DNA from 4 places in the Mesorhizobium sp. M6A.T.Cr.TU.014.01.1.1 genome. Region 2 is predicted to be linked to each of the others. Evidence: riboswitches for the same ligand, from Rfam matches in the RefSeq annotation. Region 2 holds a riboswitch; each other region holds the start of a gene.
What was found. A riboswitch is a leader RNA that binds a small molecule or an ion and turns the genes downstream of it on or off. The one in region 2 is predicted to bind thiamine pyrophosphate.

Region 1: linked by a shared signal. The riboswitch ahead of EN885_RS08080 (YkoF family thiamine/hydroxymethylpyrimidine-binding protein) and the one ahead of thiB (thiamine ABC transporter substrate binding subunit) in region 2 are both predicted to bind thiamine pyrophosphate.
Region 3: linked by a shared signal. The riboswitch ahead of EN885_RS10415 (ABC transporter permease) and the one ahead of thiB (thiamine ABC transporter substrate binding subunit) in region 2 are both predicted to bind thiamine pyrophosphate.
Region 4: linked by a shared signal. The riboswitch ahead of thiC (phosphomethylpyrimidine synthase ThiC) and the one ahead of thiB (thiamine ABC transporter substrate binding subunit) in region 2 are both predicted to bind thiamine pyrophosphate.

The regions. Positions count from the first base shown of each region.
Region 1 is NZ_RZPG01000004.1:287,924-295,797, reverse strand. It holds gene EN885_RS08100 (NAD-dependent succinate-semialdehyde dehydrogenase) at 40-1,533, shown strand; gene EN885_RS08095 (aspartate aminotransferase family protein) at 1,569-2,948, shown strand; gene EN885_RS08090 (alcohol dehydrogenase family protein) at 2,957-4,066, shown strand; gene EN885_RS08085 (MBL fold metallo-hydrolase) at 4,174-5,145, opposite strand; gene EN885_RS08080 (YkoF family thiamine/hydroxymethylpyrimidine-binding protein) at 5,319-5,927, opposite strand; TPP riboswitch at 5,918-6,029, opposite strand; gene EN885_RS08075 (aspartate aminotransferase family protein) at 6,377-7,753, opposite strand.
Region 2 is NZ_RZPG01000003.1:64,371-72,244, forward strand. It holds gene EN885_RS05190 (M48 family metalloprotease) at 1-1,379, opposite strand, end outside; gene thiQ (thiamine ABC transporter ATP-binding protein) at 1,679-2,452, opposite strand; gene thiP (thiamine/thiamine pyrophosphate ABC transporter permease) at 2,449-4,068, opposite strand; gene thiB (thiamine ABC transporter substrate binding subunit) at 4,302-5,312, opposite strand; TPP riboswitch at 5,356-5,470, opposite strand; gene EN885_RS05215 (thiamine diphosphokinase) at 5,573-6,217, shown strand; gene EN885_RS05220 (ABC-F family ATP-binding cassette domain-containing protein) at 6,219-7,874, shown strand, end outside.
Region 3 is NZ_RZPG01000007.1:149,898-157,771, reverse strand. It holds gene EN885_RS10440 (AI-2E family transporter) at 1-50, shown strand, start outside; gene EN885_RS10435 (ABC transporter ATP-binding protein) at 20-1,729, opposite strand; gene EN885_RS10430 (LLM class flavin-dependent oxidoreductase) at 1,906-3,201, opposite strand; gene EN885_RS10425 (ABC transporter substrate-binding protein) at 3,198-4,211, opposite strand; gene EN885_RS10420 (ABC transporter ATP-binding protein) at 4,208-4,966, opposite strand; gene EN885_RS10415 (ABC transporter permease) at 4,963-5,763, opposite strand; TPP riboswitch at 5,893-6,005, opposite strand; gene EN885_RS10410 (sulfite exporter TauE/SafE family protein) at 6,431-7,207, shown strand; gene EN885_RS10405 (superoxide dismutase family protein) at 7,362-7,871, shown strand; gene EN885_RS33520 (hypothetical protein) at 7,847-7,874, opposite strand, start outside.
Region 4 is NZ_RZPG01000037.1:21,443-29,316, reverse strand. It holds gene EN885_RS29970 (hypothetical protein) at 1,367-1,567, shown strand; gene EN885_RS29965 (hypothetical protein) at 1,758-1,967, shown strand; partial or broken gene EN885_RS29960 (aspartate 1-decarboxylase) at 2,258-2,515, shown strand; TPP riboswitch at 2,633-2,749, shown strand; gene thiC (phosphomethylpyrimidine synthase ThiC) at 2,853-4,688, shown strand; gene thiO (glycine oxidase ThiO) at 4,685-5,686, shown strand; gene thiS (sulfur carrier protein ThiS) at 5,655-5,852, shown strand; gene EN885_RS29940 (thiazole synthase) at 5,854-6,627, shown strand; gene EN885_RS29935 (thiamine phosphate synthase) at 6,624-7,229, shown strand; gene EN885_RS29930 (hydroxymethylpyrimidine/phosphomethylpyrimidine kinase) at 7,220-7,874, shown strand, end outside.

The sequences.
Region 1 (7,874 bases), on a different contig from region 2:
AGTCTCTCCACATCGCCTCGACATCGGGAGACCTCGAACATGTCCGCGCATTTTGCCCGCCCACACCGCCATGATGCACTCGACCGCCTCGCCGACCGCCGGCTGCTGCGCGAGCTCGCCTATGTCGACGGCCATTGGACGGCGAGTGAGGCCGCCGAGAGCTTCGAGGTGACCGATCCTGCCACAAGCGCCACCGTTGCCTGGGTTGCCGCGCTCGATAGCAGGCAGACGAGCAAGGCGATCGACGCGGCATCGCGCGCCTTTCCCGCCTGGCGCGGACTTTTGCCGCAGGAGCGCTCGAAAATCCTACGAAAATGGTTCGACCTGATCATCGCTGCCAAAGAGGATCTGGCGCTCTTGATGACGCTCGAGCAGGGCAAGCCGCTTAGGGAAGCGCTTGGCGAGATCGACTACGCCGCCTCTTTCGTCGAGTGGTATGCCGAGGAGGCAAAACGCCTTAACGCCGAAAGCGTCACCAGCCATCTGCCGAACGCCGAGATGATGGTGCGGCGCGAGCCGCTTGGTGTCGTCGGCGTCGTCACGCCGTGGAATTTTCCCGCGGCCATGCTGACCCGCAAGGCGGCCGCCGCCCTTGCCGCCGGCTGCACCATCGTCGCGCACCCCTCGTCTGAAACGCCGCTATCGGCACTGGCGCTGGCCGAACTCGGCGAACGCGCCGGCCTGCCGGCAGGCGTCTTCAACGTTCTCACCGGCAAGGCTTCGACCATCGTTGGGCGGATGTGCGAGGACGCTCGCGTGCGGGCCATGAGCTTCACCGGCTCGACCGAGATCGGCAGGCTGATCGCCGCGCAAAGTGCGCCGACGATGAAGCGGCTGGTGATGGAGCTTGGCGGTCATGCGCCGCTGATCGTCTTTGCCGACGCCGATCTCGACAAGGCTGTGACCATAGCCGTCGATGCCAAATTCGCCACGTCCGGCCAGGATTGCCTCGCCGCCAACCGCATCTATGTCCAGCGCCCGATCTACGATCGTTTCTGCGCCGCCTTCGCCAGGCGCATCGACGCGTTGCGTACAGGCAATGGCCTGGCCGATGACACCGACATCGGGCCCTTGATGCACGAGCGTGGCGTCAAGAAGGTCGAGGAGCAGGTCGCCGATGCGCTCGCCCATGGCGCACGCTGCCTCACCGGCGGCAAACGCGATTCTGCAGGACCGCTGTTCTACCAGCCGACCCTGCTGGCCGATGTCACCGACGACGCGCTGATCATGCGCGAGGAAACTTTTGGTCCGGTCGCCGCGCTGACGCCCTTCGACAGCGAAGAGGAAGTCGTCGCCCGCGCCAACGCCACCGAGTACGGCCTCGTCGCCTATGTCGTCACCGAGAACGGCGGCCGCCAGTTGCGCATGGGCCGCGCGCTCGACTACGGCATGGTCGCCATCAACCGGGTCAAGATCACCGGCGCGCCGATCCCGTTCGGCGGCGTCAAACAGTCCGGCATCGGCCGCGAGGGCTCGCGCCATGGGCTCGAAGCCTTTACCGATCTCAAATACCTCTGCCTGGATGTGGCCTAGGCCGCGCCCCACACTTTTCCTTAGGAGTAAAAAAGATGCTCGACCAGTCCAACGAACTCGCCGCTTGGGACCGCGACCACTTCTTCCATCCCTCGACCCATATGGGCACCCACGCGCGCGGCGAGAGCCCGACCCGCATCATCGCCGGCGGCGAAGGCGTCACCATCTGGGACAATAATGGGCGCAAGAGCATCGATGCTTTCGCCGGGCTTTACTGCGTCAATGTCGGCTATGGCCGCCAGAAAATCGCGGACGCCATCGCCGCGCAAGCCAAGAACCTCGCCTACTACCATGCCTATGTCGGCCACGGCACCGAGGCGTCGATCACGCTCTCCAAGATGATCATCGACCGCGCCCCGCAAGGGATGTCGAGGGTCTATTTCGGCCTCTCCGGCTCCGACGCCAACGAGACCAACATCAAGCTGATCTGGTACTACAACAACGTGCTCGGCCGGCCGGAGAAGAAGAAGATCATCTCGCGCTGGCGCGGCTATCATGGCTCCGGCGTCATGACCGGTTCGCTGACCGGGCTCGACCTGTTCCACAACACCTTCGACCTGCCGCGTGCGCCGATCCTGCACACCGAGGCGCCCTACTATTTCCGCCGCGCCGACCGCTCGATGAGCGAGGAACAGTTTTCCCAACACTGCGCCGACAAGCTCGAAGAGATGATCCTGGCCGAGGGCCCGGACACGGTCGCCGCCTTCATCGGCGAGCCGATCCTCGGCACCGGCGGCATCGTGCCGCCGCCCGTCCTCTACTGGGAAAAGATCCAGGCGGTGCTGAAGAAATACGATGTGCTGCTGGTCGCCGACGAAGTGGTCACCGGCTTCGGCCGGCTGGGCACCATGTTCGGCTCCGACCACTACGGCATCAAGCCCGACCTGATCACCATCGCCAAGGGCCTGACCTCGGCCTATGCGCCGCTGTCGGGCGTCATCGTCGCAGACAAGGTCTGGCAGGTGCTGGTGCAGGGTTCCGACAAGCTCGGCAGCATAGGCCATGGCTGGACCTATTCGGCGCATCCGATCTGCGTTGCCGCCGGCGTCGCCAATCTCGAGCTGATCGACGAGATGGACCTGGTGACCAACGCCGGCGAGACCGGCGCCTATTTCCGCGCCGAACTGACGAAAGCCGTCGGCGGCCACAAACATGTCGGTGACGTCCGCGGCGACGGCATGCTGGCGGCAATCGAGTTCGTCGCCGACCGGGACGACCGCGTGTTCTTCGACGCCTCGCAGAAGATCGGGCCGCAGGTCGCTACCGCCCTTGCGGCAAGCGGCGTCATCGGCCGCGCCATGCCGCAAGGCGACATTCTCGGCTTCGCGCCGCCGCTCTGCCTGACGCGCGAAGAGGCCGACATCGTCGTGTCGAAGACGGCGGATGCGGTGAAGAGCGTGTTTGCCAACATCTGAAAACTGACATGAACGCCATGACCAAAACCCTCCCCGCCACCATGGCCGCCGTGCAGCTGACTGGTCACGGCGGACCGGAAAAGCTCGTCTACCGCACCGACGTGAAAGTGCCCTCGCCCGCGCCTGACGAAGTGCTGATCAAGGTCACCGCTTGCGGCATGAACAACACCGATGTCTGGGTGCGACAGGGCGCCTATGGCACGGAGGAAGATGCTGCCGCCGTATCGACCTGGCGGCGTCAGGGCAACACGCTGATCTTCCCGCGCATCCAGGGCACCGACACGGTCGGCCACATCGCCTCAGTCGGCGATGGTGTCTCGCCGGACCGTATCGGCGAGCGGGTGATGGTCGACTTCTCCATCTACAACCGCGACGACGATTCACTCGCCGACATCGACTATATGGGCCACGGCCGTGACGGCGGCTATGCCGAGTATCAGACCGTGCCGGCCGAGAACGCCCATGTCGTCGACACCGAGTTGACCGATGTCGAACTCGCCACCTTCTGCTGCGCCTATCTCACCGGCGAGCAGATGCTGGAACGCGCCGCATTGAAGGCCGGCGAGCGCGTGCTGGTCACCGGCGCGTCGGGCGGCGTCGGCTCCGGCATCGTGCAGCTGGCGCGGGCGCGCGGCGCCGTCCCCTATGCAGTCGTCGGCAAGGGCAAGGAACAGGCCGTGCTCGACATCGGCGCCGAGGCGGTGATCATCCGGGGTGTGGCCGACCTGCCGGCTGCGGTAAATGAGGCAACCGGCGGCCAGCCGATCGACGTGGTTGCCGATCTGGTCGGCGGCGCGATCTTCAACGATCTGCTGCGCATCCTCAGGCCCGAAGGCCGCTACACCACAGCCGGCGCAATTGCCGGCCCGGTCGTGCAGCTCGATCTGCGCACCATGTATCTCAAGCAGTTGCAGTTGCACGGCTCGAGCCAGGGCACGCGGCACGACTTCCGCCGTATTGTTCGCTACATCGAAGACAAGAAGATCCGGCCGCTGGTCGGCGGCGTCTACAAGCTCTCCGATTTCCACCGCGCCCAAGCGGATTTCATCGCCAAGGATTTCGTCGGCAAGCTGGTGGTCGTTCCAGACGCCATTTCGGATCTCGCAGCGACCCGTTGATAGCCAAGATTATCGCTCTCGCTTGGTTCTGCGTTCGACGTCTGACGCCGACCGGTTCGTCCGGCACGGCAGCCGTCGTCGTCCAGTTGGCAGCGGGTACTGTGATATTACCCGTCGGCTGCGAATACGTAGCCGTTGCCATCCTTGGACAACGTGCCGACGTTCGGCATCAACCAGTGAGTACCCGAAATGGTGAGCTTGTCGGCGACCGCGCGATCGAAGATCTTCCTTCGCGTTTCGACGGCCATTTGCGGATCCTGGTCGATAGCAAGCTGCCACTCGGGATTTGTTGAAACATGGGGCGCAAGATTGACCACGTCAGCGCTGATCAGGAGCTGTTTGCCGCCCGAGGTGACCAGATGCGCGACCATTCCCGGGCTATGGCCGGGGGCCTGAACGGCGTGCACGCCAGGTAGGAGTTCTGGTTCTCCCTCAAAGGTCCTGACGTTTTTCCACGTAGCCACCGTAGCCTGAATGCGCTGAGCGAGGCCCTTGCGCGTCGGTCCGAGATCGATCGACTCGACTCCCGGGCGCGTCCACCATTTCAATTCCTCGGCGGGCACCACGATGTCGGCATCCGGGAAGACCTGCGCATTGCTCTCATTGTTCATGAGGCCATAAATGTGGTCGCCGTGCAGATGGGAGATCAGGATTGTCTTGACTGCCTTGGGGTCAAGGCCCGCCGCAGCCATGCTCTCGAATAGCCGGCCGTTCCCCTCACCATAAATCGGATGACCGCCGGTACCCGAGTCGATCAAGACCACTTGATCGCGCAGCTTTAGCGCCATGACGATAAACCGCAGGGGCGCCTGATTGTCGGGAAAACCGGCACCACGCAACGCCGTCTTGACCTGTTCGACGCTGACATTCCTGACCATACCCTCCCGCAGGGGAACGTCACGCATGCCATCAATCAGAGAAAAGACTTCAATGTCGCCAACCTTGTATTTTCGGAAAGGTTGAGCGACGGCGTGTTGAGCGCGGGCCGCGTCGACAAACGTGATCGGCTTGTGGAGCCCAAACGCAGCATGAGCACCGGCCGCGCCAAGTGTCAGGTCGCGACGCGAAATATCGAACATCCTTCCCCGCTGACGGAATGATCGAGCATATCAACGGCGGTCGGCACTGCACAAGGTCGGCTGGGTCGTGAGCCGCAAGTTAAACTGAGACATCACCTGAGCGCGATCCCGCCGCGGTGGCGGCCGAGGGCCGGCCGATCGACGTCGTCGCCCACCCCGAATATCGACACGCCCTAACAAGGACTCGGGCTGTTCGCCGACACAGTGAGATCGAGCGCGACATGGCCTTGCGGCGCGCCGAAGCGAAGGAAGGCTTCCGACAGCGTCGCGAACACCGGTCCGGCATCGCCTCTCAGCTTCGTGCAGAAATTCTTCGACCTGTCGAAGACGCCCGAAATCTTGAGGAAGTCGATGCAGCCGTAGATCTCATCCATGTGATGGCCCTCGCCGAGCGGATAGAGCGAGAACTGCGCGGCGACCTCTTGTCCGAGTTTTTTCGCACCATCGACATGCGCCCGCGCCGCGCCGATGCGCTCGGCCAGGGACAGCTCGTGGCTGCTGCCGGAAATCGGTGTGCAGATCGGATCGTCAGGCTCGCCCGGACAGCCGCGCGACACCGTCGCCGACAACACGCAATGCACGCCACTCGCCGCCGCCGATGCGAAGAGGTCGCGCATGGCCGGGAAAAGCTGTTCCGGCGGGCCGACGATCAGCGTCGAGATGTCGTCGGTCTCGATGCGGAAATTCGGTCGATACGGATCGAGCGCCGAAAGCGCCCCAAGGATGACGCCGACGAAATCGTCGCACATCGGATACAGGGAAATCTGTGCACCTGAAAACATGGTCGCCTCGCTCCGCTGGCATTACCCAGATCAGCTTGAGGGACCGAAGGCTTGCACCCACCATCTCAGCCCCGGCAATACGGAGCGCCCCTGTCGATATGGGCGACGTAGCACCCGCGCAACGGATGTTCAAGTGTGGCCCAGGGCAATCGTTCCCAGCAATCGCTTCAGACCAATTACCGAGCTTGGCGGCGCCGCCGAAGCTGCCGATCTCCCCCCTTGCGGGGGAGATGCCGGCAGGCAGAGGGGGTGCTTCCCTCCGACCTGTAAATCGATCGCAGCCGCGCCCTCAAGCTGATTCGGGTTGGCAAGGCTGAAGTCGAAAGTTGGCGATCCTTCACACCCCCCTCTGTCCTACCGGACATCTCCCCCGCAAGGGGGGAGAATGGATACCGCTTCGGCTTCGCCAATCACCAAGGCCCATTCAGCTCTGGCTTTGGACGACCTGATCAGCTCTGTGATCCGACCTGCTTGACCGCGGCTTCGAGCGATCTTTCAAACGCGTCGATCATCTGATCGACCTGGGGCTCGGTGATGATCAGCGGCGGGCAGAAGGCCAGCGCGTCGCCCATGTTGCGCGAGATGACGCCGTTCTGCTGCATGAAGCCGTTGACAAGCCCGCCCAGCGCGCCGGCCGTCTCCCACGGCGTCTTGGTCACCTTATCGCCGACCAGTTCGACCGCCGCGATCAGGCCGACGCCACGCACCTCGCCGACAAGCGGGTGCGAAGCGAGGTTGCGCAGCCGTTTCTGCATATGCGCGCCGACCGTGCGCGCATTGCCGACAAGGTCGCGCTCCTCGATCAGCTTCAGGTTCTCGAGCGCGACCGCCGCCGCGACGGGATGGCCGCCGCCGGTGAAGCCATGACCGAAGGTGCCGATCCGATTGCTTTCGTCGGCAATCGGCTCGAACATTTTCTCGTTGATCAGCAGGGCCGAGATCGGCAGGTAGGAGGAAGAGATCTGCTTCGACAGCACCATGATGTCAGGCCTGATGCCGAAGGTCTGCGAACCGAACATCTCGCCGGTTCGGCCAAAACCGCAGATGACCTCGTCGGCGACGATCAGGATGTCGTACTTCGACAGGACCGCCTGTATCTTCTCCCAGTAGCCGGCCGGGGGAACGATGACGCCGCCGGCGCCCATGATCGGCTCGCCGAAGAAGGCGGCGATGGTTTCCGGGCCCTCGGCCAGGATCAGCTTTTCCAAGTCGTCGGCAAGCCGGCTCGAAAACTGCTCTTCGCTCTCGCCTGGCAGCGCCTCGCGCCAATGGTGCGGTGTCGACGTGTGCAGCACATTGGCGATCGGCAGGTCGAAGGAAATGTGATTGTTGGGCAGGCCGGTCAGGCTTGCCGAGGCGATGGTGACGCCGTGATAGCCGCGAATGCGGCTAATGATCTTCTTGCGTGCCGGCTGGCCGAGCGCATTCGACCGGTACCAGATCATCTTCATGGCCGTGTCGTTGGCCTCGGAGCCGGAATTGGTGAAATACGCCTTGCTCATCGGCACCGGCGCCATCTGCACCAGCTTCTCGGCGAGATCGATCAGCGGCGAATGCGATTTGGAGCCGAAGTCGTGATAATAAGGCAGCTTGGACATCTGGCGCACCGCCGCATCGACCAGCCGCTTCTCCGAGAAGCCGACCGCGACGCTCCAAAGCCCGGCCATCGCCTCGATGTAGCGGTTGCCGGCCAGATCCTCGACATAGATGCCGTCGCCCTTCTCGATCACGAGCGGCCCTGCCTCCTCATGCTTGCGGGCATTGGTGTAGGCGTGCATGTGGTAGCTGATGTCGCGGGCTTCGGGAGAATTCGGTCGTGCGTCCATGATGGTTCCTGTCCTGCATGCCGGGACTAGGCCCTGCCGCCGTTTCGGCGCGTATCGCCTCTTGCATTATGCTGTTGGATGCATCTGTTTCTCGTAAGGGTGTCAAGCCCTTTCGGAAGGG
Region 2 (7,874 bases):
CCGGGCGACATCGCATTGAGCACCCTGAACAGGTCGAGCTTGCGGTCGACGCCGACCATCTGCGCGGCGAGCGAGCCCATGGTCTGTCCGGGCTGCACCGTGACGACGCGGATATGCAGCGGCTTCAGCGCCGCTTTCTCGGCCGCGCTCAAGATACGGAACGAGCCGCTGACCGAGCGCGCCACGGCGTCCAGCGAGGTGCTGGCGGAGGGGGCTGCCGTCAACAGTCGGTAGACCTGACCGCCGGCGCGGATCACCGCGATGTCGAACTGCCAGCCCTCGGCGCTGGCATGCGCCGTCGCCGCCTCGTTGCCGTTGATCGTTTCCTGGCGCACGCTGCTTTCGTCGAGACCAGCCACCCAACCGCTGCGGATGTAGTCGGTCAGCGGGCGGCTCTTGTCGATCGAAACGCCGTCGAAGCGGATCGCTATGTCGCCGGGTCCGGTTGCCGTCACCGCCGCAGCCGAGTTGTCGATGATGAAGCCGCCGGGCACCGAAAACGACACGCCGAGCCCCGGATGCAGGAAGGTTTCGCCACGCACATAGCCTTCCTCCGGCGTGTCGCCATAGAGCAGGCCGTCTATACCGGCGAGGAAGGGGTCACGGTCGCGCGTCCCGACGCCAGGCGCGCCGAACTGGCGGGCATGGCGCTGCGCCAGATCGATGCGCTGCGGCGTGTTGGGGTGCGTCGCCAGGAAGTCGAGGCTGGCGTCGGTGGCGCCGCTGATCGAGCGGAAATCGGTGTAGGCCGACATGGACTGCAGGAAGCGGCCGGCGGCAAAGGGATCGAAGCCCGCCTCGCCGATCGACTTGATGCCGATGCCGTCGGCCTCCAGCTCCTGATTGCGCGAGAACTGGGCTAGCCGCAGCTTACCGCGGATCAGTGCCGCTTTGGCGGTCGGGCTGTCGCCGAGCACATCCGAGACGACCTTGGTTGCAAACCCCTCCTCGGCCTCGAGTTGCTGGCGCTGCAAGCCATGGTTGGCAGTGACGTGGCCCATCTCATGCGCGATCACCGCGGCGAGCTCGGCCGAATCGTTGGCCAGCGCCAACAGGCCGCGCGTGATGTAGAGATAGCCGCCCGGCAATGCGAAAGCGTTGACGTTGGGCGAATTGAGGATGGTGATGCGGTAGGTCTGGGTCGGGTTGGCCGACACCACGGTCAGGCGGCCGACGACCTTGGCGACCATGCGCTCGAGCTTGGGATCGGAATATTCACCGCCATAGGTGGCGAGGATACGCGGATGCTGCGCCTTCGCCATTTCGGCGAGCTTGCTGTTAGCGGCGACATTGTCGACCGTGATCGGTTTGCTGGAAGGCTGGAAGCCGGATTCCTGAACGTCCGGAGGCGTGAACATCTGGCAGCTTGCCAGCGCCATGGCAAAGCCGGCCAGCGCGAGGAAGCGCGCCAGCGGTTTCCTTCTCACTCTGTCGGTGCCGGTCGGCAGAACAGCTTCCTTTCGGGTCTCGGCACATGACCCCGAAAATCGGGCATCGATTTTCAGAAAAGGATCATGCGCAAAATCAAACTGCCACAGCATCCTTCGCGCGCACGAGCACACGCGGCACTGTAGTGGCAAATCACAGTCTATGCCGGACCAGTATCGGAGGACCTAGCCACACTACTTTGACCAAGGCAAGCAAACGCCACATCGCCTGAAGCCGGTTTGGCCGTAAATTATGTCCGCTTCCGGGCAACATCTCGTGATCCTTGGCCAAACGGACCTGCACCGATATAACGCCGGAATGCTTCCGGTCCAGCCTTGGTGAAAAAATCGGCGACAGTCCCCGTCGCGGCAACCGTGCCATTGTCCAGGAACACCATGTCCTGGCCGATACGGTGGGCGTCCTCCGGCTGATGGGTGACGAACAGCACCGTCATGCGCCGCTCCGCATGGACGCCGGCTACCAGGTCGAGCATGTCGTCACGCAAGGCCGGCCCGAGCGAGGCGAACGGCTCATCGAGCAAAAGAACCGGCCGATCGCGCACGAGGACGCGGGCGAGTGCGACACGCTGCCGCTCGCCGCCGGAGAGTTCGCGCGGCAGACGCCGTTCCTTGCCGGCAAGGCCGACGCGCTTGAGTGCCCCCGCGATTGCCACGTGGTCGGCCTCAGCCAGCCTGAGCGACGGCGAGCGGCCAAGGCCGACATTTCGTTCGACCGAAAGATGGGCGAAGAGATTGTTCTCCTGGAACACCATTGACACGGGCCGCGCCGAAGGCGGTTTGGCGCCGACATCGGCGCCGCTGATCAGCACGCGGCCCGATCGTGGCGTCTCAAAGCCGGCCACCAGATTGAGGAGCGTCGATTTTCCCGAGCCGCTCGGCCCCATGATCGCAGTGATCTTCGAGGCGGCGAACGCGACATCGAATAAAAACGGCGCTTCGCCATAGCTGAACGAGACCTTTTCCAGCCGCACAGCCGTGCCGTTTTCAGCGCTGCTGAGCGTCATGTCTTTTCTCCCCGCCCCAGCCGATCCGCGGCCAGCACAAGCGCGAGACAGACCAGGCCGAGCAGCAGCGCTAGGCCGGCGGCATCCATCGTGCGGTAGCTGCCCATGCGCGCCAGCAAGAGATAGGGCAGTGTCTGCAGGGAGTCGCTACCGAACAGGGCGATGACGCCGAGATCGCCGAGCGACAATGCCATGGCAAAGGCGAAACCCGTGGCGAGCGGCCGCCGCAGCGACGGCCAGTCGATCAGCCGGAACCGGTTCCAGCCCGAAATGCCAAGCAGCAAACAGAGCCGTTCGTGGCGTTCGCTCGCCGCATCATAGCCGGGGCGAATAGCGCGGATGGCAAACGGCATCGCCATCACCGCGTTGACGGTGACGACCATGACAGGGGCGATCGCGAAGACGTCGCTGACGGTACGCAGGAGCAGAAACCAGCCGGCGCCGATGACGATGGGCGGCACGACGAGCACGAAGCCGGCGCCGGTATCGGTGGCATGCTCGAGCAGCGTCTTGGCGCCGACGCGACGCTTCAGGGCCAGTGCCCGTCGTCCCATGACGAGCGACAGCGACAGCGCCACCGAAAGCAGCGCCGCCAGCAAGGCGAGCACTGCGCTGGTCAGCGTCGCTTGCCGCACAGCGCTCTCGCCCGCCAGCCGGCCAAGATCGGCGCCAAGGCCCGACTTCACCGTGGCCGCCATCGGCCCGGCGACGAACAGCAATGCCAGAACGATCAATGCTGCGTTCAGCACGGTCTCGCCGACGCTTGCCGAAAGATACCGGCGCGGTGCCACCGACAGGTTGGCATCGCCGACGGTGTTGGCGCCGAGCCGCATCAACACCAGCACCACGACGAAGGTCAGCGCGATCTGCAGCAGTGTCAGCGTCACCGCGCGGGCAGGATCGAAATCGAAACGCAGCGCCTGGTAGATAGCGACCTCCAGTGTCGTCGCGCGCGGCCCGCCGCCCAGCGTGAGCACGATGGTGAAGGATGTGATGCACAGCATAAAGACAAGCCCGGCGACGCCCGGCAGCGCCGCCCGCAGCGTCGGCCATTCGATCAGCCGGAAGGCCGGTCTGGCGCCCATGCCGAGCTGGTTCGCCAGCCGCCACTGGTCGGCCGGCACTGTCCCCAGCGCTTCAAGGAACAGCCGCGTGGCCAGCGGCAGATTGAAGAAGACATGGGCGACGAGAATGCCGGACAGGCCGTATATGCCCGGCCAACCCTGACCGCCAATCGCGCTGAGCAGGCCGGCGAAATAGCCGGCACGGCCATAGAGGGCCAGAATGCCGAGCGCGGCGACGATGGCCGGCAGCGCCAGCGGCACGGCGAAGAGCTGCAGGATCAGGCCGCGGCCAAAGAACCACGGATGCCGCGACAGCGCCCGCGCAACGAGCAGCGCCGGCAGGACGGACAGCAGTGTCGACAGAAGCGCTTGCCATAAGGTGAAACGGACAACGCGGAAGAGATAGGGGTCGAAGGCCGACGCGGCGCCGGACGGGTCGCGGGCGCCTTCGACGATGAGCCCGGCGAACGCTCCACCGATCAAAAGTGCTATTGCCGCAAGCGCGAGAATGCCAGCTGTGACGCGGGAATCCGATGATGGCGCGCGTTGCACGCTAGACCACCAGATTCGAGATTCTTAGCGAGGATTGCGTTCCTTCGCGCCCCCCTCTGTCCTGCCGGACATCTCCCCCACGAGGGGGGAGATTGGCAGGTTCAGCGCTCCGCTCATTCCGGCAATGTCGGAGATTGGCGAAAGCCGGCATGATGGCCGATCTCCCCCCTCGTGGGGGAGATGTCCGGCAGGACAGAGGGGGGCGCCGTAGAGTGATCATCGTCAATCAGAAGCTACTTGCTCATCACCGCCAGCCATTCGTCGACCCAGGCCTTGCGGTTGGCGGCGACCTCTTCGGGGCTGAACAGCAAGGCCTTGGTCGGCTTGACGAGCTTGTCGAAGGCTGGGTTGAGCGGCTTGTCGGTCTTGCCGGCAGGAAACATCCAGTTGGTCTCGGGAATGACGTTCTGGAATTTCGGACCGGTCATGAAGGCCAGGAACTTTTCCGCCAGCGGGTTCTTCGCACCAGTCGTGGTGATGCCGGCAACCTCGATCTGCAGGTACTCGCCCTCCTCGAAGGACGCCGCCTGATAGCGTTCGGTGTTTTCGGCGACCATGTGATAGGCCGGCGACGTGGTGTAGGACAGCACCATCGGCGCCTCGCCCTTGGTGAACAGGCCATAGGCCTCGCTCCAGCCCGGCGTCACGGTGAGCACCTTTGCCCTGAGCTTGGCCCAGGCTTCCGGCGCCTTGTCGCCATAGACCGATCTCACCCACAACAGCAGGCCGAGACCGGGCGTCGAGGTGCGCGGATCCTGGATGACGATCTTCTCATCGGCATCGCCCTCGACCAATTCCTTCAGGCTCTTCGGCGGGGTCTTCAGCTTTTCGGTGTCGTAGACGACGGCGAAATAGCCATAGTCGAACGGCACAAAAATATCGTCGCTCCAGCCGCCCGGCACCTTGACGTCCGATACCGGGCCATGCGGCGAAAACAGGCCGGTAGCCTTGGCTTCCACCGTCAGATTGGTATCGAGGCCGAGCACGATGTCGGCCTTGGTCGCGGCCCCTTCCAATCTGACGCGATTGAGCAGCGCGACGCCGTCGGCGACCGCAACGAAATCGAGAGTGCAGCCGCATTCCGCCTCGAAGGCCTTCTTGACCGCGGGGCCTGGACCCCAGTCGGCGGTGAAGCTCTCATAGGTATAGACGGTGAGTTTCTCCTGCGCGGATGCTGGCCCGGTGCCGAGAACGGACGCGGCAAGCAGCATTGCCGAAACAAGAGAGTATGAAAACGTGCGCATCGGCGCCTCCTTCGTTCACATTGAAAGGAATTGAGGCGTCGGGCTGTCCGAAACGTCTAATCCCTCCGCCGGTACAAACCGGATCAGGTTCAGCGGGTTGGCATGGTTGCCTCTCAGCTGGTCCGCGAAGATCACGTCCAGCACCCCGTTAGAGCGTTTCGACACATAGGCCCGGCCGAAGTGCTGCGCAAGCTGAAGTTTGCAGGGCATCTGGAGCGCGGCCTTCCGTTTCGCAAGCAGGGCTGGTAAGGGCCACGCATATGAGCAAATTCACCATCCTGCTTGGCGGCGATCTTATCCGCACGCCGCTGGTCGACCGCCAGGTCGAAGGCTCCCGTGTCATCGCCGCCGACGCTGGCATCGGCCATGCCCGGACGCTGGAGCTGACGCCGGAACTCTGGGTCGGCGACTTCGATTCGGTGCCGGCGGACTTGCCGGACGATCTGGCCGCCGTGCCCCGCCAGGTGTTTCCGGCAGAAAAGGACAAGACCGACGGCGAGCTGGCTATCGCCGCTGCGCTCGAACGCGGCGCGACCGGGCTCGTGCTCGCCGGCGCGTTCGGCGGCAAGCGCACCGACCACGCCTTCCTGCACCTCGCGCTCAGCATCCGGCTGGCCGAGGCAGGCATAGAGGTGCTTTTGACCAGCGGCGCCCAGGAAGGCATCCCCTTGCTTCCCGGAAAGACCGGCTTCGACTACGCCGACAGCACGCTGTTTTCGATCCTCGGCTTCTCCGACCTTTCCGGCTTGACCGTTACCGGCGCCAAATGGCCGCTGAACCACGTCGAGGTCGCGTTCGGCTCATCGCTGACCATTTCCAACGAGGTCAAGGGCCGGCTCGAAATCGCGCTGGGCAGCGGCCGCGCGCTGTTGCTCGCCCATCCTTTTCCCCTACCTGAAAGCTGACATGGCGCCGCCACTTCTCAATCTCGACGGGATAAAGCTGACTTTTGGTGGCACGCCGCTGCTCGACGGGGCGGAACTGACAGCGTCGGCGGGCGACAAGATCGCTTTGGTCGGCCGCAACGGCTCGGGCAAGTCGACGTTGCTCAAGATCGCTGCGGGATTGATCGAGCCGCAGGACGGCGAGATGTTCCGCCAGCCTTCGGCGACAGTGCGCTACCTGCCGCAAATGCCAGACATGGATGGTTTCGCCAGCGTCCGCGCCTATGTCGAGGCGGGGCTTGGACCCGCCGATGACCCCTACCGCGCCACCTATCTGATGGAGCATCTCGGCCTGTCCGGCGAGGAACGACCGAACGACCTGTCCGGCGGCGAGGCGCGGCGCGCTGCCCTTGCCCGCGTCATGGCGCCGGAGCCCGACATTCTCCTCCTCGATGAGCCGACCAACCATCTCGACCTGTCGGTCATCGAGTGGCTGGAGGAGGAGCTTGCCCGCACCTCTTCGGCGCTGATTGTCATCTCGCACGACCGCCGCTTCCTCGAGCGCGTGTCACGCGCCACCGTCTGGCTCGACCGCGGCCAGACCCGCCGTCTCGACAAGGGTTTTGGCCATTTCGAGGAATGGCGCGACACGGTGCTGGAAGAAGAAGAGCGCGAGCAGCACAAGCTCGGCCGCCAGATCGTGCGCGAGGAGCACTGGCTGCGTTATGGCGTGACGGCGCGACGCAAGCGCAACATGCGCCGGCTCGGCGAGTTGCAGACCATGCGCCAGCGCTTTCGTGGCCATCGCGGCGCCGAGGGCGCGGCGACCATGGTGGCCAGCGACGCCGCCGAATCCGGCAAGCTGGTGATCGAGGCCAAGAACATCGAGAAGAGCTTTGGCGACCTCACCGTGGTCAAGGGCTTCTCGACCCGTATTCAGCGCGGCGACCGCGTCGGCTTGGTCGGGCCGAACGGCGCCGGCAAGACGACGCTCTTGAAGATGCTGACCGGCGAATTGAAACCGGACTCAGGCACGGTGCGGCTCGGCACCAATCTGGAGATCGCCACACTCGACCAGAAGCGCGAGGCGGTCGATCCGCAAGAGACACTGGCGCAATACCTCACCGACGGACGCGGCGAGAACCTTGTCATCAATGGCGAGCAGCGCCACGTCGTCTCCTACATGAAGGATTTCCTGTTCAAACCGGAACAGGCGCGCACGCCGGTGCGTGAGCTTTCGGGCGGCGAGCGAGCGCGGCTGTTGCTGGCCCGCGTGCTGGCACGGCCGGCAAACCTTCTGGTGCTCGACGAGCCGACCAACGATCTCGACATGGAGACGCTGGAACTGCTGCAGGAGCTGGTCGCCGGTTTTGCCGGCACCGTCATCCTGGTCAGCCACGACCGCGATTTCCTCGACCGCACCGTGACCAGCCTGATCGCGCCGGACGGCGGCGGCCGCTGGATCGAATATGCCGGCGGCTATTCCGACATGCTGGCGCAGCGCGGCGGCACCAGGCTGGACGACCGCAAGGCGCGGACGAAGGCCGAGACCAGCGAAGCGACGGCGGCAGCCAGGACCGAAGCAGCTGCGCCGAAGGGCCCGGCAAAGAAACTGTCGTTCAAGCAGAAATTCGCGCTGGAATCGCTGCCCAAGAAGATCGAGGCGGTGACCGCCTCG
Region 3 (7,874 bases), on a different contig from region 2:
GCGACACGAAGCCATCACGTCAGTCCGGAGCCGCGCCTAGTCGTGAGTAGGCACCGCCGCGCGCGACCAGTTCATCATGGGGACCTTGTTCGACGATGCCCGTTTCGGCGACCACGACGATGCGATCGGCATTGCGGATCGTCGCCAGCCGGTGCGCGATCACCAAGGTGGTCCGGCCCTGCGCAAGTTCTGCCAGCGACTGCTGGATCTCCCGCTCGGTCTGCGTGTCGAGTGCCGACGTCGCCTCGTCCAGGATGAGGATTGTCGGGTTCTTCAGGAACATACGCGCGATTGCCAGGCGCTGCTTCTGACCACCCGACAGTTTTACGCCACGCTCGCCAATGATCGTATCGAGGCCTTCCGGCAGGGAAGCGATGAGTTCGTGGAGGCGCGCGCGGCGCGCGGCCTCGACGATCTCGCTTTCGACCGCGTCCAGCCGGCCATAGGCGATGTTCTCGCGGATCGTGCCGCCAAACAGGAACACGTCCTGCTGCACGATGCCGATCTGGCCGCGCAACGAGGCCAGCGTCATGTCGCGGATATCCAAACCGTCGATTGTGATGGCGCCGCTGTCGACCTCGTAAAAACGCGGCAGTAGTGAGCACAGGGTCGTCTTGCCGGCGCCTGACGGCCCGACGAAGGCGATGGTCTGTCCTGCTGTTATGTCAAGATCGACGTTCTTCAAAACCGGCCGTTCGCCGCTATAGCCGAAGGTGACATCCCGGTAGCTGATGTCACCTTTGAGCGTCGGTGCATCAACTGCGCCAGGCCGATCCGCAATGTCAGGCTCAGTATCGAGGAGAGCCGCATAGCGGCGAAATCCGGCGATGCCTTTCGGATAGGTTTCGATCACCGAATTGATCTTGTCGATCGGCCGGAAGAACACATTGACCAGGAGCAGGAAGCCAACGAAGCCGCCACTGGAAAGTTCGCCACGCAGCACGAGGTAGCTTCCGGCGATCATTACCACCAGTTGGATCAACCGCATGCTCATGTAGCTCAGCGACGTGCTGGCGGCCATGATGCGATAAGCATCGAGCTTGGTCTTGCGGTAGCTGGCGTTGTCGCGCGCGAAAAGATTGCGTTCGTGGTCCTCATTGGCGAACGCCTGCACCACCCGCATGCCGCCGACATTCTCCTCGATGCGAACATTGAAATCGCCGACCCGCCCGTAAAGCGCCTGCCAGTTGCGCGTCATGCGCGCGCCATAGCGGCTTGTCACCCAGGCGACCAGCGGCACAATTGCCGCTGTGATCAATGCAAGCTGCGGATTGACCAGGAACATCAGTGCGAAGGCGCCGAGGAAGGTCATGATCGCGATGAACAGGTCTTCGGGACCATGATGGGCGACCTCGCCGATTTCCTCCAGGTCCTTGGTGACGCGGGCGATGAGGTGGCCGGTCTTGTGGTTGTCATAGAAGCGGAACGAGAGCTTCTGCAGGTGATCGAAGCTCTTCCGACGCATCTCGGTCTCGATGTTGATGCCGAGCATATGACCCCAGTAAACCACGACCGCCATCAGTCCGGTGTTCAGCACATAGATGGCAAGCAGGCCGGCCGACGCAGCAAGGATCAGCAGCAATTGCTGCGTCGGCAGCAGGTCGTCCACGAACACCTTGACTGCCATCGGGAACCCAAGTTCCAGCATGCCAGACAGAACCGCACAGCAGAAATCCAGGATGAACAGACCCTTCCAGGGGCGGTAGTAGGAGAAAAATCTACGAAGCATTGGGACGCTTTTTCTGTTCGAAGGTCTGGATTGCCAGGAGCATGCCTGTGCGAGGGTGTCAATTCCGGCATGCTCGAAAGGGCGGGACGGTGATGACCTGTCCGCGCAGCAAAGCAGCGCCTGGCGGCTTACGGCGCTCTGATCGGACGAACGGGATTGGATCTGGACTCTGGACCCTAAAGCGTCGGAAGACCGTATCGCTGGCGAAGAGTGCGCCCGGCGCCGAAAACATCCGAACGCTCCAGCAAAGGCATTACCTCGTCGACGAAGCTTTGCAGGTCGGCGGGCATGACGGGCGCCATGACATTGAAGCCGTCGGCCGCTCGGCCCGCGAACCATTGCTGCATCGTGTCGGCGATGTCGCGGCCATTTCCGACGGCGAGCAGATGACCGCGGCCAGCTGCGAGGCGCATGAGCAACTGGCCTAGTGTCAGCCTGTCCCGCCTTGCGATTCCGACCAGCACGCCGACCCGGCTCTGGCTGGACTGGTTCGGCCGCGCGCTCGACAGGGGCGGTAGCGGCGCGTCGAGCTCGGCATCGGCTAGATCCTCGCCGAGGAATTCGCCGAGCTTGGCAAGGACATGGTCGGTCACGGTAAAGCCATTCAGCGCGGCCAGCCGCTCTTCGGCTGCTTGCCTGGTATGAGCGACGATCGGAACGATTCCCGGAAAGACCAGGACCGTGTCTGGATCGCGCCCGACGGCGGCCGCTCGTGATTTGATGTCGCGATAGAAGTCCTGCGCTTCCGTCAGCGTCGCCTGGACGGTGAACACGATGTCGGCGTAACGGGCGGCGAAGGCGCGGCCAGCTTCCGACGAGCCGGCCTGCGCCAGGAGCGGCCGACCTTGGGGCGATCGCGGCACGTTGAGCGGGCCCGCGGTGCGCACGAACGGACCGGCGTGATCGACGGGCCGGACCTTGTCAGGATCGAAGTATCGCCCGGCGGCCTTGTCCGGCGTCCGCGCATCGGGAGCCCAACTTTGCCAGAGCGCTATGGCTGCGTCGACCACGTCGGCTGCGCGGGCATAGCGCTCGTCATGCTCCGGCATGGCGTCCAGTCCGAAGTTACGGGCCTCGAGCACGTTGGACGAGGTGACGATGTTCCAGCCCACACGGCCTTTGCTGATGTGGTCGAGAGAGGCGAAGCGCCGGGCGAGGTGGAAAGGGTGATCGAAGCTGGTCGATGCAGTCCCGATCAGTCCGATCCTGCTGGTGACGGCAGCGATCGCCGATAGGATCAGCAGCGGATCCATCGCGTCGGAAAGATGCCGATCGGCACCACCCTGCAAGGCCAGCACATCGCCGAGGAACAGAGCGTCGAAATCGGCAGCCTCCGCGCGCCGGGCGATATCGACCCAGTAGGCCAGGCTGGTCGAGGCAAGCGGGTCGCTTTCGGGCATACGCCAACCGGCCTCGTGACTGCCGAGGCCGAAGATCACGGCATTGAGATGCATGCGCCGCGGCGGGCTCATTTTTGGTCGGCCAGATAGGCGTTGCTGTAAGAGGCCGCGAAATCGGGTCGTTCGCTGACCGGGTTTCCATCGCCGTCGCGCAGGATTTCGGCCTTGAACAGGTAGTCGCCGATAGCCTCCATCTTTGCGGGATCGATCGTGCCGATCGCCCCGGCGGGGCTTTGTAGATAGTGGCCGTCGACCAGCGCCTTCAGTGATGCCTCGATCAACGGACGGTTGGTCAGCACGTCGCTGTTTGCTCCGATCAGCATGTCAGCCGCTTCTTTCGGATGTTCGACGGCGAACGCGTAGCCGCGCCTAGTCGCGGCGATGAACGCGGTTGCCGTGTCCTTGTTTTTCTCGAGGTAGGCGCGGCTCGAGCCAATGAAATTGGTGTGTTGGTCGGGCACGCCGAAATCCGCGTAGCGGAAGGCGCGCTGGGCCTTGCCGTCAAGCTCCGCTTTGATCCCCTCCCAAGTGTAGACTTCGAGCGTAAAATCGACTGCGCCATTGGCCAAGGCCTCATAGGCAGAGGTGCCCAGCGTCACCGTTTCGAATTTGCCCTCGCCTCCGTCATGACGGATGATGGTGCCGATCAGCGCATTCTCCCAGGCGCTGCCGAAACCGCCATAGGTCAGTCCGTCCAGGTCCCTGGGGGATTGTATATCGGTGCGGTCCGCATTGAAGGCCAGCCTGCCGGTTTCCGTCTGCATGATGGCGTAGGTGGCGACGAGGTCGGCGCCGGCCGTGCGTTGGGTGAACAATCCTATGGATCCCAGTATACCGAAATCGGCCACGCGGTTGGCGATCAGCGTACCGGCCGCAGTGTCGGTGTAGGGCAGGATCTGCACGTCGAGCCCGGCCTCAGTGTAGAAGCCTTTCGCCCGGGCGACATAGAGCCCGACATGGTTTGTGTTCGGCGTCCAGTCGAGAGCGACGGTGACAGTCTGCTGGGCGAAGACGGGCGTGACGGGTCCGAGCCCGGCGATCAATGCGGCAGCGATGAAGAGGCGTCTGGAAAGCATGGTCATATCCTTTGGGCGAGCTGTGGATCGAGAAGGGTATCGAGGATGTCGGCTTCGATGGCGGTGGCTTCCGGAGAGGCAAGATCTTTGCGCGGGCGCGGAAGAGGAATGGCGATTTCGCGCAGCACGCGGGCAGGGCGGCCGCTCAGCACATAGATGCGATCGGACAGGAAGACCGCCTCGCGGATATCGTGGGTGATCAGCAGGACGGTCCAGCGATGTCGGTCCCACATCGTCTGAAGCCAGCGCTGCATGCCGGTGCGCGTGAGGGCGTCGAGTGCGCCGAACGGTTCGTCGAGCAACAGCATGGCACGGTCCTGCACGACGGTACGCAACAGCGCTGCGCGCTGGCGCATTCCGCCCGAGAGCTGCGCCGGATACTTTTGCTCGAAGCCCGCAAGGCCGAATTCGCCGAAGAGCGGCGACACCTTGTCGCGCGCCGCCTTGCGGGACATGCCCTGCACTTCAAGACCGAGCGCGGTGTTGTCGATAACCGTGCGCCAAGGCATCAGGGCATCGCGCTGCGGCATGAAGGCAAACGGTCGTCGCGCTTCGGCCAGTGGCCGGCCGTCGAAGTCGACATCGCCACCGTAGTCATCGAGATCGCCCGTCAGCAACCTGAAGATCGTGGATTTGCCGGCTCCGGAGGGGCCGAGGATTGAAACGAATTCGCCCGGCTCGACGTGCAGGGTGATGCCGGCAAGCACGTCGATATCGCCAAGACTCTTGCTGACTTGGCGCAGTTCCAGCCGCCTGCTCATGGTTTTCGTGCGGCATCGAGCCGCTCCCATGGCATGGCGGCGCGCTGGATCAGCACCGTGGCGGCAAACAGGGCCAGCGTGAGCAACGCGCTGACCAGCACGGCCGCGAGCACGAGATCGGGCCGGAAATTGTTCTTGGCGTTGAGCATGTAGATGCCGAGCCCTTTGGCCGCGCCGGCATATTCCGCGAAGATGGCGCCGACCACGGCATAGGTGATCGAGATGCGCAGCCCGGCGAAGAAATAGGGCAGCGAGGAGGGCAGGCGGGCCAGCAGGAAAATGCGCATGCGGGAAGCGCCCATCGAACTCAGAAGCGCCGAGATGTCCCGATCCGTCGATTCATAACCCTGCACCAGCGCGACCAGCATGGGAAAGAAAGTCACGAGCGCGACCAGCATGATCTTCGGCGTCAGCCCGAAGCCGAACCAGAGAACGACCAGCGGGGCGATCGCCACCAGCGGCAGGGTCTGACTGATAATGAATACCGGGAACAGGGCGCGGCGCAGCGGCTTGAAGAAGTCGATCAGCACCGAAAGGATGAAGGCAACGGCCAGCGAGCAGGCGAAACCCGCCAATGTGGCGCTGATGGTCGGCACGGTGTTGTCGAACAGCGCCTGGCGCTGCTGGATGGCTTGGGCGAGGACTCGTGACGGCGCCGGCAGCGTGGTGGGCGAGATGCCCGAGATGCGCGCATAGAGCTCCCAAGCCAAAACCAGCGTGCCGGCCGACAGCAAGGCCGGTCCGACCTTGGCGAACAAGGCTGCGATTCGCGGCGCAGCGGAGAAAGACTGGGACATGCGAGACCTCCGGCGCGAAAGATCAGCGCGGGGTCGGGCCGTTGGCCGCGACCGTGAGGTCGATCGTGATATGGTCCTCGGGCGGGCCCACGAAATCGCCGGACATCGGAAAAAGAAAAATCTGTGCGCCAGAAAACATCGCCCGCCTCGCTCCGCTGGTATTATCCAGATCAGCTCTAGGGTTTACGGGCTTGCAGCCCATCTCTCAGCCCCGACGATACGGAGCACCCCTGTGGATGGCGGCAATTAAACAGATAAAGGGTGGAGCTGCAAGTATGCGTCACGACCCGTGAAACCCTAGGTCAGAGGCGGCTGCCTCAGCAGTGGTCGCTCAGGTCGTCTCGCTACCGGATGGCATCATCAAAGATAGCATCGCTTGAGCGATTGGCGTGGTCTTTCGAGGACGGTAGATTAATGCGCGGCTTCAACTTAAGAGGGTGCTAAACTTGGCATCCTGTTCGAGATCGCTCTCAATATTTTGAGAGTCTACATGACTTTGAAGATATGAGGAAAGGCGTCGGTCGAGCGCACAGTTTCCCGTTCGTCGTCACCATTATCGATGCCAGGCGTTTAGTGAATTGTGGAAGCATGAAGACGCAATTGCACATGTTGCACGCGGCGGGTTCCTCTTCGCCAATTACGACCCGCGCTTTTATCGGAGAGCCAAATGCAAGAATTTCTTCTTTTTGCGTTCGTGGGGTTTGTAGCTCAAGCCGTGGACGGGGCTCTCGGCATGGCCTACGGCGTTGTTTCCTCGACAACACTACTGGGGTTTGGCGTGTCTCCTGCACACGCTTCGGCTTCAGTTCACGCTGCTGAGCTGTTTACCACTGCGGCCTCAGGTTCGGCTCACCTCTATCACCGCAACATTGACTGGAAGCTTTTCTGGCGGCTGATGCCATTTGGCGTGCTCGGCGGAGTTCTCGGCGCTTTTGTGCTCACCTCGTTCGAGGGAGCCATCATGAAGCCATATGTGACCACATACCTTGCGCTGGTCGGAGCTTGGCTCCTGTTCCGTTCATTCCGGCGGATCCCAAGCAATCCGGTCCCTGCAGGCGTGGTACCTCCCCTTGGGCTTGGTGGTGGATTTCTCGATGCCGCAGGGGGTGGCGGATGGGGACCAATCGTAACGACCGGCCTTCTCGGTTTTGGCGGGACGCCCCGCTACGTTATTGGCACGGTAAATGCCAGCGAGTTCCTTATCACATTCTCGGTGTCTCTGACCTTCTTGTTTGCGTTGCTAACGGGCCATTGGCAGGAGGCAGGAGAGCTAACCGAAAATCTGCTCTCCGTTGCCGGTTTGATCCTTGGCGGCGTGGTCGCAGCGCCGATGGCCGGATTGGTCGTGAAGTCAATCGCAGAAAAGACGCTCCTTAGGCTCGTTGGTATTCTCATCATACTGCTGGCAGGTTGGCAAACCGCGGAACTCTTCGAATTGGTGTAAACCAACGTCGTGACACTCATGACACGGAGATACTATCGAGTTCCACGCATCGCCCCGCTTCTCTAGCGGGCGCGCCGGAGACAAAACTCCATTCTCAAATGGAACGAAGAGGCCCCGTTGTTGTTTGGGGTCCTTGTAAACCGGAGGCCAACTGATGAATAATTTGCTTGCAACAACAGGATTGGCGCTGGCGGTCGCGATGCCTGCAGCGGCTCAGGACACCGCGACCGCGAAAGCCGAATTCGTCAACATGGCTGGCGAGAAGAATGGAACGGCCACGCTGACCGAGACGGCGCAGGGTGTGCTGATAGCGTTGGAGGTAACAGGACTGCCGGCGGGTGAATGGGTCGCGTTCCATGTTCATGAAACCGGAAAGTGCGACCATCAGACCGGCCATGACTCGGCAGGTGGGCACTTCAATCCGACGAATGCCGAACATGGATATCTCACTGGAAAAGGCCCGCACGCGGGCGACATGCCAAATCAGCGGGTCGGCGCCGACGGCGTTTTGCGTGCCCAGGCTTTCAACAGCATGGTCAAACTGGATGGTGGGGAAACGGCGATACGAGGCAAGGCATTGATGGTCCACGGCGGACAGGACGACTACAAAAGCCAGCCTGCCGGCGATGCCGGAAATCGTCAGGCCTGCGCCGTGATCGAGTGAGAA
Region 4 (7,874 bases), on a different contig from region 2:
CGAACTGCTCGATCAACTGATCTCAGACGACGACGATTCTCGGCCAGATTCCAAAGAGAGGCCGCGGCGGCGCTTCGCGGGCTCGCGTTACCACAGATCGCAGAACTGTGATCTCGCCTTGTGCCCGAGATCGCAATCTGAGCTCGCGACGAAGCATATCGCCGGACGGGCCGATGCCTTCGCGATCATCAAAGGACGGGTCGACGCCGCGATCAATTGGAAATCGGACGTGAATCCCACGCCTACGTCCGCGAGGCGCATGTGCAGCAATTGCGCGATTACCTTTCTGCGACGGGCGCCGAACGCGGAGCGAGCGGCGAGGTCACCTGGATCCAACGGCGGACGCATTGGGCGCTCGCGATCAATAGTATCCTCAGGATCGATTGCAGCGCTTCCGAAGTGAGTACCGCCAATTAAAAGTCGGTTGCCTTTTTCCACCGCCGCCTCACACATCGTGTTGGAGCTGAAGAGCTACCTGCAAATCCTCGCAGCGGGCGCGGCCACATCCCTGATTTTACAAATTAACACGTCTTGATTTTTAGAAAATGCCACGTGCGATGATGGCGCCGCCAAAAAACAATGTCACGCGAGATGATCATGCCTGAGGTAAATGGTCCGCCAAAGTTTGGAACGGTATACCGGTTGAATGATGGATACACCAGGCCGGATAAGGGCTTCGGGTTCCGGACGACGAAACTAATCGACGGATACGCGCTGCGCTTGAGGGAAGCTGCATGCGCGTTACGGTTATCACCATCCAGGGATGCCGGACATGATCTTGAATAGTGACATTGCAGGCCAAAGAGCGGCCGAGGAGCTAGCAGAGGGCCTGAAATCGCAGGGCAAGCAGCAATACGAAGACAGGTCGAGGGAACGCGAACGAGATATGTCTCGTTAGGTCGCACGTTGCAGCAAGGGTGCCGTCGGAAGGCAATCCGCCGTGTCCTGAACGAGGTAACCTGCACTTTTCGAGAATTGCCACGGCGGTACCCTATTTTCGGCTGTGAAGCACACGAGACCCGCGACGTGAGACCCAGTTGCTCAATGCCCAGTTGCTCAATGAGCTTTCTTACGAATAAGGGAGAATTTCCGCGGCCGGACTCTCTCTGAGTGGGCGTGCATGACTGCCAACGGAAGGTCTTGCACGCACCCTTGCGATCTTGAGCAATGGTCGCCATGACTTTCTTCTTGCAGGCTTTTGAGTGGCCCAGCCTGCGATCACCAGACCCCACCGACTCTAAAGAGCGTGGCAGACGGGATAGTCGAGGTTGCCCGGGCACAACCACGCTCAAGGCTTGCGCCGCCCAGAGGACACGCTGAAAAGGCAGCATGGGGGCGCGAGCTCGCCATTCACGAGAGATTCGACATGAAGACCATGCAAGAAAAAGACATTCCGGCATTCGTGCAATCAGTTGTGGACGCCGGCTGCAACATTTGCGCGATTGGCAACTTGGGATACGTCTTTGGCGATGCTGATTTGACGCCGGCGCAACGGAGGGCCGTCGAGCACAGCTGCGTAGGATTGCTGAAATCTACGGCGAACGCGATCATCTCATGGACGAGATAGCTGTATATCTGCGGTCGATCGGACGCCATGTCGAGGTTGAGCCGAAGACAGGTGTTTCCTGATGGCCGCGATCGCGTTCCGTAGTCGCCATTTCTATTGGGTAACGAGAAGCCGTCTTCCAACCTCTGAATCAAAAAGGAGGTGACCCCCAAAGGCCGCTCTCGAGACCGCAAGTCTGAGCCGCTGACGCATGGCGATAACCAGACTGTCCGAACTGGGCGGCGATATTCTTCGCGTCGATGCCTTCCTCGACCAGGCCGCGGTAGGCGGCGATCTCATCTACCGCATGCATAGCCAAGCCAGGGAAGTTTTCGGCAGCGGAATTCTCGGTCGCTTCCTCTTTGATGACTGGAGGGCGCGGCCGATCCGGCCGCCGACGACCCCGCAGGGATTGCCATGAGGCGGACCAATACTCGGATAATGGCGGCCGGATATGTAGCGATCGATCGCCGCACCAACATATCAATGCAATAGCTTAGTTGCTTTCAAAGGCGGTCGTACAAACTGCAAGCAAGCTAAACGATTTCGTCAACTCTTCCTCGCAGAGCGAAAACTCCGCGGCCCATGCGATTTCTCTGCTGGAACAGCGGCACATCCTCAGCGCCAGGACACGGCCGCCGCCGTCGGGTTTTACGAAGCCGGTGATTGCATAAGTTGCCCGCAAGATGTCATTGGTATCGGGAACGCCGCCGATGCTGCATCCTGAATCGAGCGGCCGCCCGCACCTGCCAGCCCGACGACCAGATCATTATCTGCAAGTCCATCTACCTGGACGAGGTGCAAATCACCTCGCTGAAGCCGCGAATCGTCACCTTCGACCAGGATAACCACATCCGTGACCGCCTGAGCTACTCGGTCGATCTCGACGCACATGGCCGATACAGTTTCTCCATCCTTCACGAAGCGAAAGAGGCTTTGGCCATTCCAGCCCTGGTCTCCGGGGCGTGACTTGTCCCCGATGCATGCGCGAGCTCTCCGCCCGGTTTTGACAGGCCGCCGGTCATCGCCACCGGCCGAAGGCGCCCGAATGCGCTTGACAAGATAGCGTCGGCCCGTCCAACCTGACGCATTCACCAGGGGAGTCCCGGCAAGGGGCTGAGATACTGCTTGCTTTCGCGGCGCAGTGACCCGTTGAACCTGATCCAGTTCATACTGGCGTAGGGACGGTGCAAGCGCTTTGCGGGAGTTTATGCCCGAGGTCCTGTTTCGGCAGGTCGACAGAAGCGTCTTTTCATCCTTCCGGCACAGAACTGGGTCTCCAATGCATGAGCAAAGGAGCCTCACGATGAATGCCCTCCCCCCCGCCGTGTCGACGGGACCACTGCCCGCCTCACGCAAGGTCCACAAATCCGGCATCCTCCACCCGCAGATCAAGGTGCCGGTGCGCGAAATCTCCGTCCATCCGACAGCGGGCGAGCCGCCCGTCACCGTCTACGATCCGTCCGGCCCCTATACCGACCCGGCTGTCGAAACCAGCATTGAAAACGGTCTTGCCCGGCTTCGCCACGAATGGATCACCGCGCGCGGCGATGTCGAGGCCTATGACGGGCGCCACGTGCGGCCGGAGGACAACGGATTTGTGACCGGTGAGCGCCTGACGCCGGAATTTCCCATTCGCAGCCGGCCACTCAGGGCCAAGGCAGGCAAGGCGGTGACCCAACTTGCCTATGCGCGCGCCGGCATCATCACCCCCGAAATGGAGTTCGTCGCCATCCGCGAGAACCTCGGCCGTCAGATGTCGCGCGGCAAGCTGCAGCGCGACGGCGAAGCCTTAGGCGCGGCCATCCCCGATTTCGTCACGCCGGAGTTCGTGCGCGATGAGGTGGCACGCGGACGCGCGATCATTCCCGCCAACATCAATCATCCCGAGAGCGAACCGATGATAATCGGCCGCAATTTCCTGGTGAAGATCAACGCCAATATCGGTAACTCGGCGGTCACCTCCTCGATGGCCGAAGAGGTCGAAAAGATGGTCTGGGCGATCCGCTGGGGCGCCGATACGGTGATGGACCTGTCGACCGGCCGCAACATCCACAACATCCGCGACTGGATCGTGCGCAATGCGCCGGTGCCGATCGGCACGGTGCCGCTCTATCAGGCGCTGGAGAAGGTGGGCGGCATCGCCGAGGATCTGAGCTGGGAGGTCTATCGAGACACGCTGATCGAGCAGGCCGAACAAGGCGTCGACTACTTCACCATCCATGCCGGTGTGCGGCTGCATTACATCCCGCTGACCGTCGACCGGGTCACGGGCATTGTCTCGCGCGGCGGCTCAATCATGGCCAAATGGTGCCTGCACCATCACCGCGAAAGCTTCCTTTACGAGCACTTCGCCGAAATCTGCGACATCTGCCGGGCCTATGACGTGTCCTTTTCGCTCGGCGACGGTCTTCGTCCCGGCTCGATCGCCGACGCCAATGACGCAGCACAATTCGCCGAGCTGGAAACGCTTGGCGAGCTGACGCAGATCGCCTGGGCGAAGGATTGCCAGGTAATGATCGAAGGCCCCGGCCACGTGCCGATGCACAAGATCAAGGAGAACATGGAAAAGCAGCTCGCCGTCTGCGGCGAGGCGCCCTTCTACACGCTTGGACCGCTGACGACCGACATCGCCCCGGGCTATGACCACATCACCTCGGGCATCGGCGCCGCCATGATCGGCTGGTTTGGCACCGCCATGCTCTGCTACGTCACGCCGAAGGAGCATCTCGGCCTTCCCGATCGCAACGACGTCAAGATTGGCGTGATCACCTACAAGATCGCCGCCCATGCAGCCGACCTGGCGAAGGGCCATCCGGCCGCGAAAGTCAGGGATGATGCCCTTTCCCGCGCGCGCTTCGAGTTCCGCTGGGAGGACCAGTTCAACCTGTCGCTCGACCCCGAAACCGCGCGCTCCTTCCACGACCAGACCTTGCCCAAGCAGGCGCACAAGATGGCACATTTCTGCTCGATGTGCGGGCCGAAATTCTGCTCCATGCGTATTTCTCACGACATCCGCGCCGAGGCACAGAAAGAGGGCATGGCGGCAATGGCGGCGAAATATCGCGATGGCGGCGATCTCTACCTGCCGGTAGACGAGACCGGCGTACGGGTCATGCCAGAGGCGCCGGAAGCGTCATGAGGGTGCTGGTCAAAGGGGCCGGCGTCGCCGGCCTCACCGCGGCCTTCGAACTCACCGCCCGCGGCGCGACGGTCACAGTCGCCGAGATCCGGCATGGCCTTGGCGGCAATGCATCGTGGTTCGCGGGCGGCATGCTGGCGCCATGGTGCGAGTGTGAAAGCGCCGAGCAGCCAGTGCTGGATCTCGGACGCGATGCCGCCGGCTGGTGGGATGCAGTTCTGTCCGGCCAGTTGACACAGGCCGGAACGCTGGTTGTTGCTGCACCGCGGAATGCGGGCGAGCTTGACCGGTTCGCCAGCCGCACGTCCGGCCATCGGCGTGTCGATGAAGACGAGATTGCACTCCTGGAACCCGATCTCGCCGGCCGCTTCCGGCGCGGACTGTTCTTCCCCGATGAGGCTCATCTCGACCCGCGCCAGGCGATGGCGGCACTTCATGACAAGCTTGCAGCCATGGGTGTCGAATTCCACTTCGGCACCGACGCCCGGCATGTTTCCGGCTTCGATCGTCAGATCGATTGCACGGGGATGGCGGCAGAAGACGACGGGCTGCGCGGCGTTCGCGGCGAGATGCTGATCCTGCGCACGCCGGACATTTCGCTCTCACGCCCGGTCCGGCTGCTTCATCCGCGCTTTCCGCTCTACGTGGTGCCGCGTACCGATCACCGTTTCATGGTTGGCGGGACGATGATCGAAAGCCAGTCCACAGGACCGGTCACGGCGCGATCGATGATGGAGCTGCTGGGTGCCGCCTATGCCCTCTATCCGGCCTTGAGCGAGGCCGAGATCGTTGAAACCGGTGTCGGCGTCCGTCCGGCCTTTCCCGACAACCTGCCGCGCGTCGAAACGAACGGCGAGATCATAGCAATCAACGGGCTCTATCGTCACGGCTTTCTCCTCGCCCCCGCCATGGCGCGCCAGGCTGCCGACCTGGTTTTCAGTCAAAACAGAACCAAGGAGCTTGCCCATGAAACTAATGGTCAACGGCGAAGCGCATGAGGTTGCCGCCACCACGCTGGCGGAGCTACTTGCCGCGCTCGACTATGAGGGCGATTGGCTGGCAACGGCCGTCAACAGCGACCTCGTGCACAAGGCCAACCGGGCGGAGTTCCGATTGAGCGACGGTGACCGGATCGAAATCCTCTCGCCCATGCAGGGAGGCTAGCATGTTCGATCTTCTCGGGACGACACTTCCCTCCCGCCTGCTTCTCGGCACGGCTCAGTATCCTTCGCCGGCCATCCTTGCCGACGCGATCACGGCGTCAGGCACGTCGGCAGTGACCGTCTCCTTGCGACGTGAGATGGCAGGCGGTAGGGCCGGCGAAAAATTCTGGTCGCTGATCCGCTCGCTTGGCACGAGAGTCCTTCCCAACACGGCAGGCTGCCACTCCGTCAAGGAAGCGGTCACAACCGCGAAAATGGCGCGCGAAGTGTTTGGGACGAGCTGGATCAAGCTCGAAGTGATCGGCAACCACGACACTCTACAACCGGACGTGTTCGGCCTGGTTGAAGCCGCCCGCATTCTTTCCGAGGACGGCTTTTCGGTATTCCCCTATACCACCGACGACCTTGTTGCCGCCGAGCGGCTGCTTGCGGCGGGCTGCAAGGTCTTGATGCCGTGGTGCGCACCAATCGGTTCCGCCATCGGGCCGATCAACATCATGGCGCTACGCTCGATGCGCAGACATTTCCCTGGCGTCCCGCTGATCGTGGATGCCGGGCTCGGACGGCCGTCGCACGCGGCGACCGTCATGGAACTGGGCTTTGACGCCGTGCTCCTGAACACGGCGGTCGCCAAGGCGGCCGATCCGGTCGGCATGGCGCGTGCTTTCGGCAAGGCGGTCGAGGCCGGTCGTGCGGCTTTCGGCTCGGGAATGCTCGAACCGCGCGACGTCGCCGAGCCATCGACGCCGACATTGGGGAGTGCGGCTTTTTCATGAAGCTCGATCCCTTCTACCTGATCGTCGACAGCGCTGCCTGGATCGAGCGGTTGGCGCCGCTCGGCGTCAAGCTGGTTCAGCTTCGCATCAAAACCATGGATGAAACCGGGCTGCGCGCGGAGATCCGCAAGTCGAAGGCCTTGTGTGTCCAATACAAAAGCCAGCTCATCGTCAACGATCATTGGCGCCTGGCAATCGAGGAGGGCTGCGATTTCGTGCATCTCGGCCAGGAGGATCTGCAAACCGCCGACCTCTCGAGGATACGGTCAGCCGGTGTCAGGCTCGGGTTGAGCACGCATGATCATGTCGAGCTGGAAACGGCCATGTTTGCTGAGCCCGACTATGTCGCGCTCGGTCCGATCTATCCCACCGTCTTGAAGAAGATGAAGTGGGCGCCACAAGGGCTAGAGCGGATCAGCGAGTGGAACCGGCGAGTGACGCCGATCCCATTGGTCGCCATCGGCGGCCTCAACCCCGACCGCCTCGACGGCGTCTTTGAGGCCGGAGCCAACAGCGCGGCAGTGGTCACCGACATCACGTTGAGCTCCGACCCCGAAGCGCGCACGCGAGAATGGATCGAAAAGACGGACCGATGGCGATGAGACGAGAACCGCATGTGCTTGTCGTTGGCGGATCAGATTCCAGCGGGGGTGCTGGAATAGCACGCGACATCGAGACGATCTCTGGCATTGGCGTGCGCACCTGTCTGGCCGTCACAGCGCTAACGGTGCAAACGCACGACGCCGTGATCGAAATCCATCATTCGCCACCCGGCCTGGTGGCCAATCAGATGTGCGCCGCGCTGCAGGCCAACGACGTGGCCACAATCAAGATCGGCATGCTGGCGACTGCCAAGATCATTGTTGCCGTTGCCGCAGTGCTGCGCAAATACCCGCATGTCTCCGCAGTACTCGACCCTGTGCTGGCCTCCACCTCAGGCCGCGCACTTCTGGAAGCAGGCGCTATCGCTGCCATGAAGCGCGATCTGATGCCGCTTTGCTGCATTGTCACGCCCAACCTCCCTGAACTGGCGCTCCTTATTGGTTCCGAACTGGCATCGGATGAGGACGGAGCGCTCCAACAAGGAAAAAGACTGCTGGCCGCCGGCGCTCAAGCCCTGCTGATCAAGGGTGGGCATGCGTCGGGACCTCAATCGACCGATATTCTGTTGCGCTCCGATCACCAACCAATGCGCTTCGACACACCGCGCCTTGCAACATCGATGCGCGGCACAGGTTGCATGCTGG